3 linked regions of the Sinorhizobium meliloti genome follow. The protein of the gene in region 2 interacts with the protein of the main gene of each other region in a pairwise test. Links are inferred from orthologs where the notes say so. Each region holds a gene or a part of one and is shown on either strand. Other genes may lie near its edges. The genes, in order: dnaQ, dnaE and JOH52_RS06710.

Evidence for each region.
Region 1: the proteins of dnaE (region 2) and dnaQ interact in binary tests that used the Escherichia coli proteins (3 or more experiments, as listed by UniProt). The link is inferred for Sinorhizobium meliloti from one-to-one orthologs.
Region 3: the proteins of dnaE (region 2) and JOH52_RS06710 interact in binary tests that used the Escherichia coli proteins (3 or more experiments, as listed by UniProt). The link is inferred for Sinorhizobium meliloti from one-to-one orthologs.

Annotation. Positions count from the first base shown.
Region 1 is NZ_JAGIOS010000001.1:1,348,587-1,355,949, reverse strand. What follows is about bases 2,452-5,203. They hold dnaQ (DNA polymerase III subunit epsilon), read left to right. Parts: upstream 2,452-3,339; coding sequence 3,340-4,068; downstream 4,069-5,203. Other genes in these bases: JOH52_RS06425 (FxsA family protein), read right to left, coding at 4,848-5,203; secB (protein-export chaperone SecB), read right to left, coding at 4,174-4,680; coaE (dephospho-CoA kinase), read left to right, coding at 2,562-3,146; JOH52_RS06445 (shikimate dehydrogenase), read left to right, coding at 2,452-2,565. Also shown: JOH52_RS06455 (pyruvate, water dikinase regulatory protein), read left to right, coding at 244-1,065; JOH52_RS06450 (Maf-like protein), read left to right, coding at 1,113-1,712; more of JOH52_RS06445, read left to right, coding at 1,705-2,451; more of JOH52_RS06425, read right to left, coding at 5,204-5,423; JOH52_RS06420 (Tim44/TimA family putative adaptor protein), read left to right, coding at 5,558-6,259; mltA (murein transglycosylase A), read left to right, coding at 6,277-7,363. UniProt on the Escherichia coli protein: DNA polymerase III is a complex, multichain enzyme responsible for most of the replicative synthesis in bacteria. The epsilon subunit contain the editing function and is a proofreading 3'-5' exonuclease.
Region 2 is NZ_JAGIOS010000001.1:3,779,576-3,788,249, forward strand. What follows is about bases 1,580-5,642. They hold dnaE (DNA polymerase III subunit alpha), read right to left. Parts: upstream 5,290-5,642; coding sequence 1,780-5,289; downstream 1,580-1,779. In the rest of the region: JOH52_RS18390 (DNA polymerase IV), read left to right, coding at 1-143; JOH52_RS18395 (L,D-transpeptidase family protein), read left to right, coding at 274-1,500; JOH52_RS18405 (ABC transporter ATP-binding protein), read right to left, coding at 5,758-6,444; JOH52_RS18410 (lipoprotein-releasing ABC transporter permease subunit), read right to left, coding at 6,462-7,775; proS (proline--tRNA ligase), read right to left, coding at 7,793-8,674. UniProt on the Escherichia coli protein: DNA polymerase III is a complex, multichain enzyme responsible for most of the replicative synthesis in bacteria. This DNA polymerase also exhibits 3' to 5' exonuclease activity. The alpha chain is the DNA polymerase catalytic subunit.
Region 3 is NZ_JAGIOS010000001.1:1,417,423-1,424,839, reverse strand. Bases 1,493-4,298 are described here. They hold JOH52_RS06710 (pyridoxal phosphate-dependent aminotransferase), read left to right. Parts: upstream 1,493-2,182; coding sequence 2,183-3,415; downstream 3,416-4,298. Other genes in these bases: aptA (omega-aminotransferase AptA), read left to right, coding at 4,298-4,298; JOH52_RS06705 (cupin domain-containing protein), read right to left, coding at 3,604-4,152; amaB (L-piperidine-6-carboxylate dehydrogenase), read left to right, coding at 1,493-2,166. Outside these bases: JOH52_RS06720 (FAD-binding oxidoreductase), read left to right, coding at 1-599; more of amaB, read left to right, coding at 634-1,492; more of aptA, read left to right, coding at 4,299-5,635; JOH52_RS06695 (glycerate kinase type-2 family protein), read right to left, coding at 5,714-7,081; JOH52_RS06690 (GMC family oxidoreductase), read right to left, coding at 7,097-7,417. UniProt on the Escherichia coli protein: Shows aminotransferase activity with methionine and histidine as substrates, and to a lesser extent also with phenylalanine.

The sequences.
Region 1 (7,363 bases), 2.4 Mb from region 2 along the record:
AAACCCGGTAAAACACTGCAGAGTCAGCCCCTTGCCGGCGATCGGGAGTTTGCGGTTCCTGTGGATGAGGAGTCGATCTGCGTGACAATTTGTCGTGGCCATGAGTCTTGTCCACATGCCCGGGCAAGAGATTTCCGGTTAGGTGTCAGATGTGAACAAGTCGCCGCTTTTCCACTTGCCTGAAGCCAGGCGCCGCCGTTAGCTGTTTTTGTCCCGCCTTATCAACAGACCGCGGAGAATTGCGTGGAGAACCGCAAAAACTACTTCCATCTGCATTTGATCTCCGATTCGACCGGCGAAACTCTGATCGCCGCCGGCCGAGCGGCTGCTGCGCAATTCCAGTCCTCCCATGCGCTGGAACACGTCTATCCGCTGATCCGCAACCGGAAGCAGCTGATGCAGGTCATGGACGCGGTCGACGGGGCACCGGGAATCGTACTCTACACGATCGTCGACCGGGAACTTGCCGGCCTCATCGATCAGAGATGCCGCGAGATCGGCGTGCCCTGCGTCTCGGTCCTCGACCCGATCATTGAACTTTTCCAATCCTATCTCGGCTCGCCCTCGCGCCGCCGCTCGGGTGCGCAGCATGTCATGGATGCCGAATATTTCGCCCGGATCGAGGCGTTGAACTTCACGATGGATCATGACGACGGTCAGGTCCCCTCCGATTTCAACGAGGCGGATGTGGTCCTTGTGGGCGTGAGCCGCACGTCGAAAACACCGACGAGCATCTATCTCGCCAATCGCGGTATAAAGACGGCCAACATACCGATCGTGCCGGGCGTGCCCCTGCCCGATGCGCTCCTGAAGGCGACGAAACCACTCATCGTCGGGCTTATCGCTTCGGCCGAGCGTCTCTCCCAGGTGCGCCAGCATCGCGTGCTCGGAACGACGCAGAGCTTCCACGGGGAAGACTATACCGATCGGGCGGCGATCGCCGAGGAGCTTAAATATGCCCGCTCGCTTTGCGCGCGCAACAACTGGCCGCTGATCGACGTAACGCGGCGCTCGATAGAGGAGACTGCCGCAGCAATCGTTGCCTTGCGGCCGCGGCTTAGATAGAGCGAACCGCGAGAACAGCTTGCAGGTCGCGAACACGGAACCGGAAAATGAAACCCTTGCTCATATTGGCCTCGGCCAGTCCTTTTCGTCGCGCTCTGCTTTCCAATGCAGGACTGGCCTTCGAGGCCCGGGCCGCCGCGATCGACGAGCGTGCGCTCGAGCAGCCGCTGGAAGCGTCTGGCGCTTCGCCGGCTGATGTCGCGCTGGCGCTGGCCGAAGCCAAGGCGAAGGATGTCGCACGATATTTTTCGGACGCCCTTGTCATCGGTTCGGATCAGACGATGTCGCTTGGAACCCGCGTCTATCACAAGCCCCGGGACATGACGGAAGCCGCCGAACATCTCCGGTCGCTCTCGGGCAGGATGCACAGTCTCAACAGCGCGATCGTTCTCGTGCGCAACGACGAGGTCGTTTGGCGGCACGTCTCGACTGCGAACATGACCGTGCGGCCATTGAGCGACGGCTTCATCGATCGGCATCTTGCAAAGGTGGGCGAGAAGGCGCTGACAAGCGTCGGCGCCTATCAGCTCGAAGGCGAGGGCATCCAGCTCTTCGAGAGGATCGAGGGCGATTATTTCACCATACTCGGCCTGCCGATGCTGCCGCTTCTCTCCAAACTACGCGAACTGGGTGCGATCGATGCATGATTCACGTGAAACATTTGTTAACCATGCCTTTGTCACCGGCTATCCGGTGAAGCATTCGCGATCGCCGCTCATTCATGGCCATTGGCTGAAACAGTTCGGAATTCGGGGGAGCTACCGGGCCCACGAAGTTACGCCCGAGGCCTTTCCCGATTTCATGCGGCAGATCAAGGAAGGAAGAACCGACTTCTGCGGCGGCAATGTCACGATTCCGCATAAGGAGGCCGCCTTCCGGCTGGCCGATCGGCCGGACGAACTGAGCGCCGAACTCGGAGCGGCCAACACGCTCTGGCTCGAGAATGGAAAAATCCGCGCGACGAACACCGACGGGCGTGGCTTCGTCGCCAATCTGGACGAGCGCGCCAAAGGATGGGACCGAATCTCGGCCGCGGTGATTCTCGGTGCCGGCGGCGCCAGCCGGGCCGTGATACAGGCGATCCGCGACCGCGGGGTCAAGACGATCCATGTGGTGAACCGCACGCCCGAGAGGGCGAGGGAACTGGCCGATCGCTTCGGCACGGCGGTGCACGCACATTCGATGGCGGCGCTTCCCGAAGTCGTTTCCGGCGCCGGCCTCTTCGTCAACACGACGTCGCTCGGCATGGACGGCGAGCCGGCGCCGGCGATCGACTTTTCGGGCCTGGCACCCGACGCCGTCGTCACCGACATCGTCTATGTGCCATTGAAGACGCCGCTGTTGCGGCAGGCGGAAGAGCAGGGCTTCCGCATCGTCGACGGACTTGGCATGCTTCTCCATCAGGCAGTGCCCGGATTTGAAAAATGGTTCGGTCTGAGGCCGGTCGTCGACGAAACGCTAAGACAGATCATCATCAGCGATATGGACAGGCACGCATGATCATCGTCGGGCTTACCGGCTCCATCGGAATGGGAAAATCGACTGCTGCGGGCATGTTCCGGGAACTCGGCGTGCCGGTAAACGATGCCGACGAAGTGGTGCATATGCTCTATAGCGGCGAAGCGGTGGCTCCGGTCGAAGCGGCCTTTCCGGGCGTCGCCAAGGGCGGGGTCATCGACCGGGCCGAGCTTTCGCTGCGGCTTGTTGCGGCACCCGAGCGGCTGGCCGAGCTGGAACGGATCGTCCATCCGCTGGTGCGCGCCAAGGAGCAGGAGTTCGTTGCGCGGCACAGAGCGGACGGTGCACCTTTCGTGCTGCTCGATATTCCGCTCCTCTTCGAGACCAAGGCCGAGGCGCGCCTCGACCGCATCGTCGTCGTGACCTGCGATCCGGAGATGCAGAGGGAACGCGTCATGAAGCGCCCGGGCATGACCGCCGAGAAGTTTGCGATGATCCTCAAGCGGCAGGTGCCCGACAGCGAGAAGCGCGCCCGCGCCGACTATATCGTCGACACAAGCGACAGCTTCGACGTCACGCGGCAGCAGATCCGTGCGATCGTCGATGATTTGCGGGCCGGTTAGTTAGCGCACTTTCAGGAAAAGTGTCAGTGTCTCCGTCCGGAGGCGACTTCGAAGAGCTAGATCGCTTCGCGAACCGATGCGCTATCATCGGTGCAAACCTGGCACTGAAGCTTCAAATGACGGCGAAATGCCATTAAGAATGGAGGTCGGCTTCGGGTGATTCGCCCCGAAACAGCGTCCACAGGGCTCCCGTATGCGTGAAATCATCTTTGATACGGAAACGACCGGCCTCGACAACCGCGAGGACCGGGTGATCGAGATCGGCGGTATCGAGCTCGAGAACCAGTTTCCGACGGGGCGCACGATCCATATCTATATCAATCCGGGGGAGCGCAAGGTTCACCCGGAAGCGCTGGCCGTCCACGGTATCACCGACGAGTTCCTGAAGGACAAGCCGCCCTTCGCCGATGTCGCCCAGGAAATCGTCGATTTCTTCGGCGATGCCCGTTGGGTCGCCCACAACGCCACCTTCGACATCGGCTTCATCAATGCGGAGTTCGAGCGGCTCGGCCTGCCGCCGATCGGCAGCGACCGGGTTATCGACACTCTGGCTCTTGCCCGCCGCAAGCACCCGATGGGGCCGAATTCGCTCGATGCGCTCTGCCGTCGCTACGGTGTAGACAACTCCCATCGAACCAGGCACGGAGCCCTGCTCGACTCCGAGCTGCTGGCCGAGGTCTATATCGAGATGATCGGCGGGCGCCAGGCCGCGCTCGGTCTCGTGGTGACGGAGGCAGGTGACCGGCCGATCGAGGCTGACGACGGACCGGTCGTCGTGGTCACAAGGGAAAGGCCTCTACGGCCACGGCTGACGGAGGCCGAGATCGCCGCCCATGCGGCGCTCGTCGCGAAGATCGGCGCGAATGCGATCTGGTCGAAGTACAGCGAAGCCGATGACGTTCTCAGATCGGAAGCTGTCTAGGCCTATCCGTATTGCGGCGCCCGCGAGGTTTCTCAAGCCGAATCGCATAGACCGGGCACAAAAAACCCGGCTCGGTGAGCCGGGTCTTCCAATCATTCGGACCGATCAGTTGGCCGTGTCGTTGGTATTGGCCACCTGCGCGCGGACCTTTTCCTCGGCCATGCGCTGGGCAAACATCTGCGCGAAATCGATGGGATCGATCATCAGCGGCGGGAAGCCGCCGTTGCGGGTGGCGTCGGCTACGATCTGGCGCGCGAAGGGGAACAGGAGGCGCGGGCACTCGATGAAGAGCAGCGGCAGCATGTGCTCCTGCGGGAAGCCGGCAACGCGGAAGACGCCGCCATAGGCGAGCTCGACGTTGAAGAGCATCTTGTCGCCGTCCTTCGCCTGGGCGCTCAACGACAGGACAACGTCGAAATCATTCTCCGCCAGCGGATTGGCATTGACATTGACATTGATGTTGATCGACGGGGAGCGGTCGCGAGCCTGCAGCGAACGCGGTGCGCCGGGGTTCTCGAAGGAGAGGTCCTTGACGTACTGGGCCAGGATATTGAGCGACGGGCTCTGCTGCTGGGCACTGCCGTTGCCGTTGGATGCGGTATCAGTCGTCATAAGAGTTTCCTCGGACTTCGAATTGGTGAGGCCATCTAGCATTTAGGGCCTGGGCTTACAACCCTCGTGGCCCGGCCTGGCCCGACGCAGGAACACGTCCGACCCTTCTTTGGGAACCGGTATTATAGACCCGATTGGAGCCGGGATCAGAAAAAGTGAAGCTCGGATCAATGAGGCGGACGATCCGGCGGCGGGTCGTCTTCGTCCTTTGTCTTGCGCGAAAATTCGTCCTCGTCGAGATCGATCGTCAGCGGGCCGCGGCGCTGCTCGCGAGGGGTGCCAGCGGACTGGGGGCCAGCGGATTGGGGGCCAGAGGACTGAGGACCAGAGGATTGAGGGCCAGGGGATTGGCGCCTGGAGGAACGATAGAAGCCGGTTGCGCTGCTCAAAATCGTCATCCTTCTGCGCAGGAAGGCGGCGATGGCGCGCCGGACCGGGGGCAGAAAGATGAGAAGGCCGACGAGGTCGCTGATGAAACCGGGCACGATCAACAGGATAGCGGCGATGAAGATCAGCACACCGCCGAGAACGTCCAGCCCCGGATCGTTGCCCGTCCGCGCCGCCTCCTGCACGCGCCGGAGCACGCCGAATCCCTGGATGCGCAGGAGCATGATGCCGGCGACGGCACTTGCGAAAACGAGAAGAAGCGTCATCGCCACGCCGATCTCGCGCCCGACGGCGACGAAGCCTGCGATTTCCGCAAGCGGCAGCCCGAGAATGACGAGCGGGATCAGGAAACGCATCGCCCGTGCTCGCAAGAAGGTGAGTGCAATTGTCCGGTCTCCGGTTTATGGGTGCGACATCGTCGTTTGAATGGTCTATCCTTCCGGACTATATGGAACAGTACGAGAAATTCTAACAGCGGTTCCGGGTGGAAATGGGCTCTTTTGATTTCATCACATTTTTTTTCCTGATCGCTGCCGTGGTCATCTTCCTGCAATTGCGTAGCGTCTTAGGTCGCAGGACCGGCAGCGAGCGGCCTCCTTTCGATCCCTACTCTCCACGGGATATCGCTCAAGGGCCGGAAGCCAAGGATAACGGCAAGGTCGTTCAGCTTCCACGTCGCGAGACGGCGGAGGACGAGTCGCGCTATGCCGCGATCGAGATCGTCGCCAAGGCCGGAACTCCGCTGAATGCCCAACTCCGGGCAATGACCGACGCGGATCCCAACTTCAATCCGGCCGAATTCCTCAACGGTGCGAAGATGGCCTACGAGATGATCGTCATGGCCTTTGCCGACGGCGACCGCAAAACCCTCAAGGGTTTGCTGTCCCGCGAGGTCTACGAGGGCTTCGAGGCCGCGATTGCGGAGCGCGAGGCCAAGGGCGAGGTGGTCAAGTCGACCTTCGTCGGCATCGACAAAGCCGATATCGTGCACGCGGAGATCAAGGACGCCGAGGAAAACATAACGGTCAGGATCATCAGCCAGCTTATTTCCGCGACCTACGACAAGCAGGGGAAACTGGTCGACGGAGACGCCGATTCGGTTGCCGAAGTGAACGACCTGTGGACTTTTGCGCGCGATATCCGTTCACGCGACCCGAATTGGAAGCTGATCGCCACCGAATCGGAAAACTGACCGGGAAGCGGGCGGCCATGGCTTTTCATCTCGAGCCGGTCTCCTTTTCGGAGCTGCCCGGCTGGTCTGCGGACGACCCGGCGCCGGTGATCGCTTCGCTTCGGCGCTGTCACCGGCATGCAACGGAGGTGAAGCCGTACAAGACCGGCTCGCTCGGCATTTCGGTCGGCGACCTCCTGCCCGCCTTCGAGGCGGCGGGCAGCGATTTCTCCGATGCGGCGGCCGCACGCGCATTTTTCGAGGCCCAGTTCGTTCCGTTCCGAATCTGCCCGGAAGAGAAAAGGACCGGCTTCGTCACCGCTTTCTACGAACCCGCGATCGAGGTACGGGCTGGGCCGGATGCGGAGTTCCGCTTTCCCTTCTACCGGCGCCCCTCGGACCTCGTCGACATCGACGACACGAACCGGCCGGCAGGAATGGACCCTTATTTCGTCTTCGGCCGCCGTCGCGACGGCAGGATCGAGGAATTTCCGGATCGCCGTGCGATCGAAGAAGGATTTCTCTCCGGCCGCGGTCTGGAAATCGCCTATGCCCGCTCCAAGGTCGACGTGTTCTTCGTCCATGTGCAGGGCGCGGCGCGGTTGATCTATCCGGACGGATCGCGCCGCCGCATCACCTATGCCGCCAAAACCGGGCACCGCTTTTCCGCCGTCGGGAAACTGTTGATCGATCGCGGCGAGATCGATGCCGCCACCGTGTCGATGGCGAGCATTCGCGCCTGGCTGGCGGCCCATGCCGACAGGGCGGACGAGGTTCTGTGGCACAACCGGTCCTTCATCTTTTTCCGCGAGGCGCCGGTCGAGGAGGAGGGGCTTGGCCCCGTGGCGGCTGCCAAGGTGCCGCTCGAGCCGGGACGCTCGCTTGCGGTCGACCGCCTCATCCACACATTCGGCGTTCCCTTTTATGTCGCGAGCGAAACCCTGACCCATCTCGACGGCGGACATCCCTTCGGTCGCCTGATGCTCGCGCTCGACACCGGTTCAGCCATCGTCGGCCCGGCGCGCGGCGATATCTTCACGGGCTCCGGCGACCAGGCGGGGGAACTCGCGGGTTGCGTGCGCAACGACGCAGAGTTCTTCATTTTCGTACCCCGCGCGGCCTCGG
Region 2 (8,674 bases):
TCGCCGATCCGCCGGATCTTGTCGATCCGCAGGCCTCCCGGCGTGCCGCCGCCGAGGACGCGATCAACAGGCTGCGCGACAAGTTCGGAAAGACAAGCGTCGAGACCGGCTACACATTCGGCAAGGGGCGGCGCGGACAATAGCCGTTACGGTTGCCCGACCGGACGGCTCCCGCATCGTATGGGGCAATTCCTTAAAGATTGAACGGTAGCCTGCTTCCACGGCTCCGTCGTCCGTCTTGCGGTGCCGCCACTGTCTGAACGAGGGTAGGTGTTGCGTTTCGCTCTCCGGATGGGATTCGCGGTTTTCGTCATGGCGTCGCCGTCCGCGCTTGCGGCCGGCGCCAAGACGCCGTTGCAGGTCGTCGTATCGAGGGATCAGCAGTCCCTCGTCGTCTATGACGGCGACACGGTGGTCGCCACGTCGAAAGTGTCCACAGGAAAGGCCGGGCACGCAACGCCGACGGGCATTTTCTCGATCCTGGAGAAGCGCCGACGTCACGAGTCGAACATCTATTCGAATGCGCCGATGCCGTTCATGCAGCGGCTTACCTGGTCCGGCATTGCGCTGCACGGCTCAAACCATGTACCGGATTATCCGGCTTCGCACGGTTGCGTGCGGCTGCCGGGCAAATTCGCGGCGAGCCTGTTCAAGATGACGGGCTACGGCATGCATGTGGTCATATCGGATCGGCAGATCGCCCCGGTCGAGGTCGCGAGCGAAATGCTGTTCCAGCCAAGCGAGTCGCGACCGAAGGGACCTGCCCTGTCGGACGTCCCCCTGCGGCCGGCGATCGGGGAGTTCAACCAGAGCGCAGTTGAAGTCGCCATGACCGACAAACGCCCCTCGCCCGTCGCATCCGACGAGGAGAAGGTCCCGATACGCATTCTGATTACCCGGCGCGGTACGCAAGAGAGCGTGCGCGACCTCCAGACGCTCCTTAATACGCTCGGCTACGATGCGGGCCTGCCGGATGGCTTCAGCGGTCCGGCGACGGCCGCCGCTATCGAAGCGTTCCAGAGGGCCGAAGGGCTGCCCGTCGAAGGCAAGATAACGCCGGAGTTGATCGAAGCCGTCTTCCGCAAGGCGGGCCACAGCGCACCGCTGAATGGCGTATTGCGGGTGCGCCGGCAATTCCAGCCGGTTTTCGAGGCCGAGGTCGCCATCGCAGAACCGGAAATGGCCCTCGGAACACATTTACTGCAGTTCCAGGATCTCGACACGAACACCGGACAGGGCAAGTGGTTCGGCATGTCGCTCGAGAACAGGCTGCCGAAAACGACCAAGAAGCGACTTGGCATCACAGCGGAAGGCGAGCCAGACCGGCCCGGCGCACTGGAGCGAACGTTGAGCCGCATCACCGTACCCAAAGACGCTCGCGAACGCCTCGCCGGCCTCCTTGCAAACGGCTCGTCACTCTCGATCACCGATACCGAATCGGGGCTGGAGACCGGCGAGGGAACGGATTTCATCACCGTGACGAGGGAGCGGCGCGGGTGAGGAATGGGGTGATTTCCGCACCCTGGTTTGCCCCTCATCCCCCTGCCGGGACCTTCTCCCCGCAAGCGGGGCGAAGGGACAAGCGGCAAGCGCCCGCTTTCGACGGAGTGATTTAAGGGCTGTTGAGATTCGGGATACCCGCCGCGGCTTATTTGATCTCCTCATTCCTGTGCTCGTCACAGGAATCCAGCCAGCCCAAGTCCTTGGGCTGGAAGAACTCTTCCCCGCGCCGCAGACGCGACGCTGCTGCATCTCTGTGACAAGCACAGAGAACAGACCTTAAACCAGCTCGACGTCCACCACTCCGGGAGCGGAGCGAAGGGCGGCGGCGATCTCGGGTGAGATCCGGTATTTCTCGTTGAGCTCGACTTCGATCTCCCGCTGTCCGTTGTCCTTGATGACGATAAAGGAAACCAGGCCGTCCCCCTTGGCGTTCAGATGCGAGGCGATGGAGCGCAGCGGTCCGCAGTCGCGCACATAGACGCGCAAGGCCTTCTGCATCTGCAGCGATTCCTCCTCGAGCGAACGCAGGGTTCGGATACGAAGGCCGATCCCTTCCGGCCGCTCTTCGGCGTCGACCGTCATCACCAGCGATTTGCCGGGCTCCAGAAGATCGCGATACTGGTTCAGCATTTCGGAGAAGAGCACGGCCTCGAACTGGCCCGAAGCGTCCGAGAAGGCGACGATCCCCATCTTGTTGCCGGTGCGCGTCTTGCGTTCCTGCTTCGACGTCACCGTACCGGCGAGGCGGCCCGCCGCCGCTCCCTTTTTCACGGCTGCCGAGAAATCCGCAAATGTCTGCACGCGCATCTTCGCGAGCAGATTATTGTAGGTGTCGAGCGGATGGGCGGAGAGATAGAAGCCCAAGACCTGGAACTCGCGATGCAGCTTCTCCGAGGCGAGCCACGGCGTATAGGGCGGGAGCGCTATCTTCTCGGGCCCCGTCGCGGCCCCCGCGCCGAACATGTCGCTCTGGCCGCTCACCTTGTTTTCCTGGGCGCGCTGCGCGAAACCGAGGATGCGATCGAGCCCGCCGATGAGCTCCGCCCGGTCGTAGCCGAAGCAGTCGAAAGCACCGGCGGCGATCAGACTTTCGAAAACCCGTCGGTTCAAGAGCTTCGGATCGATCCTCAGGCAGAAGTCTTCGAGACTTGCGAAGGGTCGATCGCCACGCACGGCGACGATGTGGTCGACGGCAGACTCGCCGACGCCCTTTAGGGCGGCGAGCGAGTAATAGATGCGGTTGTCGCCGGTTTCGAAGTGGCGGTGGGAGGTCTGCACGGACGGCGCGACCACCTGAATGCCGAGGCGCATCGCGTCCTGACGGAAATCGTTGATCTTGTCCGTGTTCGACATGTCGAGCGTCATCGACGCTGCGAGGAACTCGACCGGATAATGCGCCTTCATGTAGGCGGTCTGGTAGGAGACGATGGCGTAGGCGGCGGCATGCGACTTGTTGAAGCCGTAATTGGCGAACTTGGCAAGAAGGTCGAAGATCAGGTCGGCCTGCGGCTTCGAGACGCCATTCTTGACGGCGCCATCGACGAAGCGGGCGCGTTGCTTGTCCATCTCCGCCTTGATCTTCTTGCCCATGGCGCGGCGCAGGAGGTCAGCCTCGCCGAGCGAATAGCCCGAGAGCACCTGAGCGATCTGCATCACCTGCTCCTGGTAGACGATGACGCCCTGCGTCTCCTTGAGCAGGTAATCGATCTTCGGATGGATCGATTCGATCTCCTCCTCGCCGTGCTTGCGGGCGTTGTAGACCGGGATGTTCTCCATCGGACCCGGGCGATAGAGCGCCACGAGCGCGATGATGTCCTCGATGCAGTCCGGGCGCATGCCGATCAGCGCCTTGCGCATGCCGGCGCTTTCCACCTGGAACACGCCGACCGTCTCGCCACGCGAAAGGGTCTCGTAGGTCTTCGGATCGTCGAGCGGAATGCTTGCGAGGTCGATATGGATGCCGCGCTTGCCGACGAAGTCGATGGCGGTCTTCAGAACGGTCAGCGTCTTCAGGCCAAGGAAGTCGAACTTCACGAGACCCGCCTGCTCGACCCATTTCATGTTGAACTGGGTCACCGGCATGTCGGAGCGCGGATCGCGGTACATCGGCACGAGCTGCGAGAGCGGCCTGTCGCCGATGACGATGCCGGCCGCGTGCGTCGAGGCGTGGCGGTAAAGCCCCTCGATCTTCTGGGCAATGTCGAGGAGACGGGCAACGACCGGCTCCTTCTCCGCCTCTTCCCGCAGGCGCGGTTCCTCCTCGATCGCCTTGGAAAGCGGCGTCGGGTTGGCGGGATTGTTCGGCACCAGCTTGCAGATCTTGTCGACCTGGCCATAGGGCATTTCCAGCACGCGGCCGACGTCGCGCAGTGCTGCACGCGCCTGCAGCGATCCGAAGGTGATGATCTGCGCCACCTGCTCGCGGCCGTATTTCTGCTGCACGTAGCGGATGACCTCCTCGCGCCGGTCCTGGCAGAAATCGATGTCGAAGTCGGGCATCGACACGCGTTCGGGGTTGAGGAAGCGCTCGAAAAGCAGCGAGAAGCGCATCGGATCGACATCGGTGATCGTCAGGGCATAGGCGACCAGCGAGCCGGCACCCGAGCCGCGGCCCGGCCCGACCGGAATGTCATGCTGCTTGGCCCATTTGATGAAGTCCGCAACGATGAGGAAGTAGCCCGGAAACTTCATCCGCTGGATAACGCCGAGTTCGAAGGCCAGCCGCTCCCGATAGTCCTCTTCCTTGTAGCCGGGCGCCATGCCGAGCTTGGCAAGGCGTTCCTCCAGCCCCTCCTCCGCCTGCCGGCGCAGTTCCGCTACCTCCGCGCGTTCAGCCTCCTCCGGATCATCCGAAGCGCCGGTAAAGCGCGGCAGGATCGGTCCGCGGGTCTTCAACATGAAGGAGCACCGCCGCGCCACCTCGATCGTATTCTCCAATGCCTCGGGCAGATCCGCAAAGAGCGCCGCCATCTCCTTGCGGCTCTTCAGGTAATGATCCGGGGTCAGACGGAAACGGCTGTCGTCGGACACCATCGCATTGTGAGCGACGGCCATCAGCGCATCGTGGGCATCATAGTCGGACGGCGACGGGAAAAACGCCTCGTTGGTGGCGACGAGCGGAATGTCGAGCCGATAGGCGAGATCGATCATGCGGTTCTCGTGACGCCGGTCGTAATTCCCGTGCCGCTGCAGTTCGACATAGAGGCGATCGCCGAAAAGCTCGATCAAGGCTTTTAGGCGCGCCTCGGCCAGAGCCGGCGAACCCGACTTCAGCGCCATATCGACCGGGCCGGCTCCCGCACCGGTGAGCGCGATCAGGCCGGTCGTGCCGCCAGCCGCAAGCCAGGAGCGGCTTATTCGCGTTTGCTGGTGACCCTCACCTTCGAGATAGGCGCGGCTCACGAGCTCGACGAGGCGGGCGTAACCGTCCTCGGTCGCCGCGATCAGCACGATCGCGGGAAGTTTGACGAACTGATGGGCGTGTCCGCGCCGCTCGCCTTCCGCCTCGTCTTCCATATCGATCGAGAGCTGGCAGCCGATGATCGGCTGCAATCCGTCGTCGGCGGCCTTCTGCGAGAATTCGAGTGCCGCGAAGAGATTATTGGTGTCGGCGATGCCGATCGCCGGCTGATCGTCGGCGACCGCCTTGCCGATGATCTTCTTCAGCGGCAAGGCGCCTTCCAGCAACGAATAGGCGGAATGCACCCGCAGGTGAACGAACTGCGGATCGGCCGCAGCCCCTGTGCCGTGCCCGATACCCTGCCCGATACCCTGGTTGCCTGTCATCGCCGCACTCCGATTCTTGTCCGGCGTCGAGGATATCCTGTTTCCCGTCCCAACTGTCCAGTCTCAAGGACGGGCCGCCGGGGTTTTTGCCCGGCTGTGGTGTTTACTGCGTGTTCGACAGGACGCGGAGCACGCTGGATAAATCCCGGTCACAGGCCGAGAGCGATTACCGAGATGCTCACGATGAAAAGGCTCATCGAGGCGAAGGCAGCAAGATCACGTACGAAATCAGCCATAACTTGTCTCCTTTCCGCTACTGTTCCCTTTTTGTTCTATTTCCGTTCGATAGTCAAGGAAGTCTGCATGGAAGACCCGCTATTCAGTGGCTATGGTTAATGTGCACCGACGGCCCCCATTCGCGCATGCGTTCCGAGGAGCGACACGCCTCGAACGGAACATGCAAGGAGCGCCAAGCGGTGACCGCGCCTCGAGCGAGATCGGGGCTGAATACGCGCGGCGGCGGCCGGACTATTTCAGTTCGACCACCTTGCCGTCCTCGATCGTCACGCGGCGATCCATGAGCGAAGCGAGTTCGTGATTGTGGGTGGCGATCAGCGCCGCGAGCCCGGACTGGCGCGCCAGGGCTTCCAGCGCCTCGAATACATAGCCGGCCGTCTCGGGGTCGAGGTTGCCGGTCGGCTCGTCCGCCAAAAGGATGAGCGGCGCATTGGCGACCGCCCTGGCGATGGCGACGCGCTGCTGCTCGCCGCCGGAAAGCTCGGTCGGGCGGTGGCTGCCGCGATGGCCGATGCGCATATAGTCCAGAAGGGCCGATGCCCGCTCCGCCGCCTCGGCCTTGGGCAATCCGGCGATCAGTTGCGGCATCATGATGTTCTCCAGCGCCGAGAATTCCGGCAGGAGATGGTGGAACTGATAGACGAAGCCGATCTCGTTGCGGCGGATTGCCGTTCGCCGGTCGTCGCTGAGTCCGTTGCATGAGGTGCCGTTCACGAGCACCTCGCCCTCATCCGGGTGTTCGAGCAGCCCGGCGATATGAAGCAATGTCGACTTTCCGGTACCGGACGGTGCCACGAGGGCGACTGTCTCGCCGCTTCGCAACGTCAGGTCGGCTCCCTTGAGGATCGGCAGAAACGTGTCGCCCTCGCCATAATGCCGCTCGATGCCGGAGAGCTGCAGTGCCACGCGCGCATTCATTTAAGCTGTTGTCCTTGTTATTCGTACCGCAGGGCCTGCACCGGATCGAGGCGCGAGGCGCGCCAGGCCGGGAAGATCGTGGCAAGGAAGGAAAGCGCAAGCGCCATGACGACGACGGTGACGGTCTCGTCGGCATTCATGTCGGCCGGAAGCTGGCTGAGGAAATAGAGCTCCGGATCGAAGAGCGTGGCGCCGGACACCCAGGAGAAGAACTGGCGGATCGACTCGATGTTGAGGCAGACGACCACCCCGAGGGCGACGCCGGCGATGGTTCCCGTAACCCCGATTGCGGCGCCGGTCATGAAGAAGATGCGCATCACCGAACCGGAGGTCGCGCCCATCGTCCTGAGGATCGCGATATCGCTGCCCTTGTCCTTCACCAGCATGATCAGACCGGAGATGATGTTCAGCGCTGCGACCAGCACGATCAGCGTCAGGATCATGAACATCACGTTCCGTTCCACCTCGAGCGCGGAAAAGAACGTCCTGTTGCGTTCGCGCCAGTCGGTAATGAATATCTGCCGGCCGGCGGCGTCCTCCACCGGCTTGCGAAGCTCGTCGACCGCGTCCGGATGCTCGGCGAATATCTCGATCGACTGAACGAGGCCTTCGGCGTTGAAATAGAGCTGCGCTTCCTCGAGCGGCATGAAGATGATGGTCGCGTCGTATTCCGACATGCCCATCTCGAAGATGGCCGAGACGGTATAGGCCTTGACCCTCGGATTCATGCCCATCGGCGTGACGTCGCCGTTCGGCGAGGTGAGCGTGATCGTCCCGCCCACCCGGATGCCCAGCTGCTCGGCCATGCGCGAGCCGATGGCGACGCCGCTGCCCGACGCGAAGCCGACGAGGTCGCCGGACTGAATATGCTCGGAGATCGACTTCAGCTTGGTGAGGTCGTCGGCGCGTATCCCGCGAACGAGCGCACCCGTCGACGCATCGCCCAGGCCTTGCGCGAGAACCTGGCCCTCGACGATCGGAATGGCCATGGTCACGCCCGGAACGGCGGAGAATCTGGTGGCTAGATCGGCGTAATTGGTGAGCGGGCCGTCCAGGGGCTGGACGATCATATGGCCGTTCATGCCGAGAATGCGCGAAATGAGCTCGGTTCGGAAGCCGTTCATCACCGCCATGACGATGATCAGCGTTCCCACCCCGAGCATGATCCCTATGAAGGAGAAGCCGGCGATGACCGAGATGAACGCTTCCTTCCGCCGCGAACGCAGGTAGCGCCAGGCGACCATACGCTCGAAGGCGGAGAAGGGACGGCTGGAAGATATGCTGGATGGAGCGGCAGCTTGCACTTGCTCATCCGTCGCCGCGGTCATCATCGATCCCTTCGTCTCTGTTATCTCGCCGCGACCAGTTTGTTGATCGCCGCTTCGACGGTCATCGTCTCCCGCGCGCCGGTCTTGCGGTCCTTCACTTCGACTTCGCCGTTCGCGATCGAACGCGGTCCGACGATCACCTGCACCGGCACGCCGATGAGGTCGGCGGTCGCGAACTTCCCGCCGGCGCGCTCGTCGGTGTCGTCAAGAAGAACATCGAATCCAGCCTTGCCGAGATCGGAGTAGACCTTGCCGCAAGCCGCATCGCAAGCTTCATCGCCCGTTTTCATGTTGATGACGACGACGTCGAACGGGGCGATGCCCTTCGGCCAGATGATGCCGTTGTCGTCATGCGAAGCTTCGATGATCGCCGGCACCAGGCGGGTCGGACCGATGCCGTAGGAGCCCATATGCACGGTGTGTTCCTTGCCGTCCGGCCCAAGCACCTTCGCACCCATCGCCTCGGAATATTTGGTGCCGAAATAGAAGATGTGACCCACCTCGATGCCGCGCGCGGACAGGCGCTCGCCTTCGGCGATGGCGCCGAAGGCGGCCTCATCATGCATTTCCGAGGTCGCCGCATAACGCGACGTCCATTTGTCGAAGATCGTCTTCAGGCCGGCGACGTCGTCGAAATTCGTATCCTCGCCCGGAATGTCGAAGCCGAGGAAGTCCTTGTGGCAGAACACCTCGGACTCGCCGGTGTCGGCAAGGATGATGAACTCGTGGCTCAGGTTTCCGCCAATGGGACCCGTGTCGGCACGCATCGGTATGGCGCGCAGGCCCATCCGGTCGAAGGTGCGCAGATAGGCGGCGAACATCTTGTTATAGGCGTGCTCCGCCCCTGCCCGGTCGAGATCGAACGAATAGGCGTCCTTCATCAGAAACTCGCGCGAGCGCAT
Region 3 (7,417 bases), 2.4 Mb from region 2 along the record:
AAGGCGGCAAGGTCCCCGACTACGTGATCCTCGCCGAAATCTCCCGCACCTCGAGCCCGCGCGAAGGCGAGCAGCCGCTCGACGCGGTTCTCGAAAGCGTGCTCGCGGAGATATGGGAGATGGAAGAGGTACTGCTCGCCGATGCACTCGTCGGCCCGCCGCACGAGATCTGGGCGCTGCGCCATGCGCTTTCGGAGGGCGTAAAACACCTCGGCAAGCTGATCGCCTTCGATCTCTCCTTCCGCAGGGGTGACATCATGGCCTTCTGCGACCATATGAAGACGGAAATGCCGGAAAAATTTCCGGGCGTCACGGTCTGCGATTTCGGCCATATCGGCGACGGCGGCGTTCACTTCAACCTGGTCGTCGCCAAGGATAGTCCGCTACTGGCCGATGCGACCTTCGAGCAGCGACTGCGCGAATGGGTCTTTGCGGTGGCGGTCGAGCAATATCACGGCAGCTTCAGCGCGGAACATGCGCTCGGCCGCCGCAACCAGGCTTTTTACGATCTCTACACGCCGGAAAAACTGAAGAACATGGCGGCCGGCCTCAAGACGCTCACCTCGCCGGGCAAGCTCGGCAGCGTGCGCTTCGGTTAGGTCATCGCGCCAGTTACAAGACGGGAGTCACCACATGAACATTGCAGCCAAGAAAATCGATGTCGCGAGCGAGGCAGCCGCGCTCCTCGATAAAATGGGCGTCGCCAAGGACCTCTACACCGGCGGCGACATGCCGTCCTTCAGCCCGGTCACCGGCGAGAAGATCGCAAGTCTCAAGACCGTATCTGCCGCTGAAGCCGCCGGCAAGATCGAGAAGGCCGACGAGGCTTTCCGCGCCTGGCGCCTCGTACCGGCGCCCAAGCGCGGCGAACTCGTCCGGCTTCTCGGCGAGGAACTGCGCGCCTTCAAGGCCGATCTCGGCCGCCTCGTCTCGATCGAAGCCGGCAAGATCCCGTCCGAGGGCCTCGGCGAAGTGCAGGAGATGATCGATATCTGCGATTTCGCCGTCGGCCTTTCCCGCCAGCTCTACGGCCTGACGATCGCCACCGAGCGTCCCGGCCACCGGATGATGGAAACCTGGCACCCGCTCGGTGTCGTCGGCATCATTTCCGCCTTCAACTTCCCCGTCGCGGTCTGGTCTTGGAATGCAGCGCTCGCGCTCGTCTGCGGCGACGCCGTCGTCTGGAAGCCGTCGGAAAAGACGCCGCTTACCGCGCTCGCCTGCCAGGCGATCCTGGAACGCGCCATCGCCCGTTTCGGCGACGCTCCGGAAGGCCTGTCGCAGGTCCTGATCGGCGACCGGGCGATCGGCGAGGTTCTCGTCGACCATCCGAAGGTGCCGCTGGTTTCGGCGACCGGCTCCACCCGCATGGGCCGCGAGGTCGGTCCGCGGCTTGCCAAGCGCTTCGCCCGTGCGATCCTGGAACTCGGCGGCAACAATGCGGGCATCGTCTGCCCGTCCGCCGATCTCGACATGGCGCTGCGCGCCATTGCTTTCGGCGCTATGGGCACCGCCGGGCAGCGCTGCACGACCCTGCGCCGCCTCTTCGTCCATGAAAGCGTCTACGACCAGCTCGTGCCGCGCCTGAAGAAAGCCTATCAGTCGGTTTCGGTCGGCAACCCGCTGGAATCGGCCGCACTCGTCGGCCCCCTCGTAGACAAGGCGGCCTTCGACGGGATGCAGAAGGCGATCGCCGAGGCAAAGAACCATGGCGGAGCCGTCACCGGCGGCGAGCGCGTCGAGCTCGGCCACGAGAACGGCTACTACGTCAAGCCGGCACTGGTCGAAATGCCGAAGCAGGAAGGCCCGGTTCTCGAGGAAACCTTCGCGCCGATCCTCTACGTCATGAAGTACAGCGACTTCGACGCGGTGCTCGCCGAGCACAATGCGGTTGCCGCCGGGCTTTCCTCCTCGATCTTCACCCGTGACATGCAGGAATCGGAACGCTTCCTCGCAGCCGACGGCTCGGATTGCGGCATCGCCAACGTCAATATCGGTACCTCCGGCGCCGAGATCGGCGGCGCGTTCGGCGGCGAAAAGGAGACCGGCGGCGGCCGAGAATCCGGCTCCGACGCCTGGAAGGCCTATATGCGGCGCGCCACCAACACGGTGAACTATTCGAAGGCTCTGCCGCTGGCGCAGGGCGTCTCTTTCGACATCGAATAATCGAACAGGATCGGCCATGACCATCAATGCAACGGTCAAGGAGGCGGGCTTTCAGCCCGCCTCGCGGATTTCCTCGATCGGAGTTTCGGAAATCCTGAAGATCGGCGCCCGCGCCGCCGCCATGAAGCGCGAAGGCAAGCCGGTGATCATCCTCGGCGCCGGCGAGCCGGATTTCGACACGCCGGAACACGTGAAGCAGGCCGCCTCGGATGCGATTCACCGCGGCGAGACGAAATACACCGCACTCGACGGCACGCCGGAACTGAAGAAGGCGATCCGCGAGAAATTCCAGCGCGAGAACGGGTTGGCCTACGAGCTGGACGAGATCACGGTCGCGACCGGCGCCAAGCAGATCCTCTTCAACGCCATGATGGCCTCGCTCGATCCGGGCGACGAGGTCATCATTCCGACGCCCTACTGGACCTCCTATTCGGACATTGTCCATATCTGCGAGGGCAAGCCGGTCCTGATCGCCTGCGACGCATCTTCCGGTTTCCGCCTGACGGCGGAAAAGCTTGAGGCGGCCATCACGCCGCGGACCCGATGGGTGCTCTTGAACTCGCCCTCCAATCCGTCGGGCGCCGCCTACAGTGCGGCCGACTACCGGCCGCTGCTCGAGGTACTTCTGAGGCACCCGCATGTCTGGCTGCTCGTCGACGACATGTATGAGCACATCGTCTATGACGGTTTCCGCTTCGTCACCCCGGCGCAGTTGGAGCCGGGCCTGAAGAACCGCACGCTGACCGTAAACGGCGTCTCGAAGGCCTATGCGATGACCGGCTGGCGGATCGGCTATGCCGGTGGCCCGCGCGAGCTCATCAAGGCGATGGCCGTCGTCCAGAGCCAGGCGACCTCATGCCCCTCTTCGATAAGCCAGGCGGCTTCGGTCGCGGCGCTCAACGGGCCGCAGGACTTCCTGAAAGAACGAACCGAGAGCTTCCAGCGCCGCCGCGATCTCGTGGTCAACGGCCTGAACGCGATCGACGGCCTCGACTGCCGCGTTCCCGAGGGTGCCTTCTACACCTTCTCCGGCTGCGCCGGCGTGCTCGGCAAGGTGACGCCATCAGGCAAGAGGATCAAAACGGATACGGACTTCTGCGCCTATCTTCTGGAAGACGCCCATGTCGCCGTCGTCCCGGGCTCGGCCTTCGGCCTCTCACCCTTTTTCCGCATCTCCTATGCAACATCGGAGGCGGAGCTGAAGGAGGCGCTCGAACGAATCGCTGCGGCTTGCGAGCGGCTTTCGTGAGCGGCTCGAATTGCCCCTCAACCGCCTGCCGGCACCTTCTCCCCGTTCCACGGGGAGAAGGGACTCGTGGCGCTCGCTCGTAACACCGCAACGGCTTCGGCAGGAAGGGGAGTAGCCCGCTTGTCCCTTCTCCCCGTCAGAACGGGGAAGAAGGTGCCGGCAGGCGGATGAGGGGCGTTCTTTCCCCTTCAAAACGTCGGCGGCGTACAGGCACTGATCACGTCGCAGGGCACCGGTCCGATACAGCGAAAGCGGTGCGGCCGCCGGCTTTCGAAATAATAGGCGTCGCCCGGCCCGAGGATGCGCCGCTCGTCATCGACGGTCACTTCGAGCCGGCCTGAAAGCACGATGCCGCCTTCCTCGCCCTCATGCACCAGCGGCACCTTGCCGGTATCCGCGCCCGGCTGGTAGCACTCCTTCAGGATCTGAAGGCTGCGGCCGAAAAGGTTGTCGCCGATCTGGCGATAGGAGATCGGTCCCTTGCCGATCTCCACCAGTTCCTCCGCCGCATAGAAAGCCCTGCGCGACTTCTCCGGCTCGAAGGAGAAGAACTCCGCAAGCCCGATCGGTATACCGTCGAGGATACGCTTCAGCGCCCCGACCGAGGGGTTCGATGCATTCGATTCGATCAGCGAGATGGTGGAGTTTGTAACCCCCGCCCGTTTGGCGAGTTCGCGCTGGGAAAGCTTGTGCCTCAGCCGCACCTGCCGCAGGCGGCTGCCGATATCGACGCTCATAGCGAACTCCGGTGTTGATGTTGTTTGAAATAGCGAAACTCTATCAAACTCCCTCGTGCAAATACAACGGCTTAGATGACCTTAGAAAAGGACTTGTTCGGAAATCCAAATCATGGCGTCAATCGGCTAACGACAGGAGGATGCCATGAACGCCCACAACAAGCCCAACGCTCCGGTTCTCGACAGCTACTGGATGCCCTTCACCGCCAACCGCCAGTTCAAGGCGGCACCCCGGCTGCTCGCCGCCGCCGAGGGCATGCACTACACCAGCGTCGACGGCCGGACGGTTCTCGACGGCACCGCCGGCCTCTGGTGCGTGAATGCCGGGCACGGCCGCCGGCAGATCGCCGCCGCGGTCGAGCGGCAGCTTTCGACCATGGACTTCGCGCCGTCCTTCCAGATGGGTCATCCGATCGCCTTCGACTTCGCCGAGCGGCTGGCCGAGATCGCGCCCGGCCCGGCTGGCACCAAGCTCGACCGGGTGTTCTTCACCGGCTCGGGCTCGGAATCCGTGGACACCGCGCTGAAGATGGCACTTGCCTATCAACGTTCGATCGGCCAAGGCACGCGCACCCGCCTCATCGGCCGCGAACGCGGTTATCACGGCGTCGGCTTCGGCGGCATCTCCGTCGGCGGCATCGTCAACAACCGCCGCGTCTTCCCGCAGCTTCCCGGGTCCGACCATCTGCGCCACACCCATGATCCGGCGAAGAACGCCTTCGTCAAAGGGCAGCCGGAGCATGGTGCGGAGCTTGCCGACGACCTCGAAAGGCTCGTGGCGCTCCACGGCGCCGAGACGATCGCCGCCTGCATCGTCGAGCCAGTCGCCGGCTCGACCGGCGTGCTGATCCCGCCGAAGGGCTATCTCGAGCGGCTGCGCGCGATCTGCGACAAGCACGGCATTCTCCTGATCTTCGACGAGGTGATCACCGGTTTCGGCCGGCTCGGTGCGGCCTTTGCGACCGACTATTTCGGCGTCACGCCGGACATCGTCACCACCGCAAAGGGGCTTACCAACGGTGCGATCCCGATGGGCGCTGTCTTTGCCAGCCGCAAGGTGCACGACGCGCTGATGCACGGCCCCGAAGGCCAGATCGAGCTCTTCCACGGCTATACCTATTCCGGCCATCCGGCCGCCTGTGCCGCCGGCATCGCCACGCTCGACATCTATCGCGACGAAGGCCTGATGACGCGCGCCGCCGAAATCGAGGGCGACTGGCACGAGGCGATGCATTCCATGAAAGGCCTGCCGCACGTCATCGACATCCGCACCATCGGCCTCATCGCCGGCATCGAGCTCCAGTCGCGCGACGGCGCGCCCGGCGCTCGCGCCTATGACGTCTTCGTCGATTGTTTCGAGCGGGGCCTGCTGATCCGCGTCACCGGCGACATCATCGCCTTCTCGCCGCCTCTGATCGCGGAAAAGCAGCATTTCGGCGAGATCGTCTCGATCCTTGCCGATGCGTTGAAGCGGGTGAAGTAACAGCGGTTCGCGCGCGGAATGACCCCTCCCCACGTTTGGGAGGGGCAATTTCAGGCCGTGCCATCCCCTTCCAGAAGTTCAGCGTATCAGGATCGCCCGCAGATCATTGACATTCGTCCCCGTCGGGCCGGGCACGAAGAGGTCGCCGCTGGCCGCGAAGGCCGTCCAGGCGTCATGGCCTGCGAGATGCGAACGGGGATCGGCGCCTGCCGCCCGCATCCGGCCAATGCTTGCGCCGTCGGCAAAGGCGCCGGCATTGTCCTCGGATCCGTCGATGCCGTCGGTGTCGGCGGCAAGCGCATCGATACCACCGATACCGTCGATGTCGAGCGCGAGCGACAGGAGGAATTCGCTGTTACGTCCGCCCTTACCGTAACGTTCGCCGGAAATCGTCACCGTCGTCTCGCCGCCGGAAAGCAGCACGACCGGCTTCGAAAAGGGACGGTTGCGCGAGGCCACTTCCCGCGCGAGCGCCGCATGCATGCGGCCGATGTCGCGCGCCTCGCCTTCGATCGCATCCGACAGGATCATCGCCTCGATGCCGCTTTCCCGCGCCCGTGCCGCCGCCGCTTCCAGCGAAACGCTCGCCGAGGCGATGACGTGGACTTCGTTGCCGGCGAATGCAGCATCGTCGGGCCGGGGTGCTCGCGCCGCATCGGAAGCGAGATGCGCCGTCACCCGTTCGGGCAGGGCGATAGCGTATCGCGCGACGATCTCGCGCGCCTCTTCGAGGCTGGATCGGTCGGCAACCGTCGGGCCCGAGGCGACGAAGGCCGGATTGTCGCCGGGCACGTCGGAGACGACGAGGCTCACGACCCGCGCCGGCGCGGCGGCAAGTGCAAGCCGCCCGCCCTTGATCCGCGAGACATGCTTGCGGACCACATTCATGGCGGAGATCGGCGCTCCGGAGGCAAGCAGCGCCTTGTTGACGGCGATCTCGTCTTCCAGGGTCAAGCCGCCGGGCGGGGCCGGCAGCAGAGCCGAGCCGCCGCCGGAGATGAGCGCCACCACGAGATCATCCGCCGTCAGTCCGCCGACCGTTTCGAGAAGCGCCGCGGAGGCGGCAAGCCCCGCCTCATCCGGCACCGGGTGAGCCGACTGCAGGACCCTGATCCGCCCGCATTTCTCGACGGGCCCGTGGCGGGCAACGACGGCGCCTGCGAGCGGCCCGTCCCAGAGCCGCTCGAAAGCGGCCGCCATCTGGCTCGCGGCCTTGCCGGCGCCGACCACGATCGTGCGGCCCTTCGGCCGCGCCGGAAGATGCGCCCGAATGGCTGCTTCAGGATCGGCCGCGGCGACGGCGGCCTCGAAGAGGGATATGAGAAAAGGGCGCGGCTCTATTGACGTCATGGAATCAGACCGGGATTTCTGGATAAGGACGAAGGCACCTTGGACGCCGCCTTCAGCCGCCGCAACGATTTTTCGAACGGCCGCCCGAAACTGCAACGCCCGATCGCTCCTTCAGCGGACCTCCGCGCGCGCCCGCGGGCGCGCGTCGTTGCGCTCGTGCTGGAACACGGCCGGGGGCAGCGGCGGCAATCCGCGGATGATGTCGGCCCCCTTCTCGCCCATCATGATCGTCGGGCCGTTGGTGTTGCAGGATGGGACCCGCGGCATTACCGAGCTGTCGCAGACGCGCAGGCCCTCGATCCCGCGAACCTTGAGCTCCAGGTCGACCACCGCCGCCGCGTCGGTCCCCATCTTGCAGGTGCCGACCGGGTGGTGGTCGGTCTTGGCGTTGGCGCAGCCATAGTCGAAGAGCTGCTCGTCGGTGCGGATGCC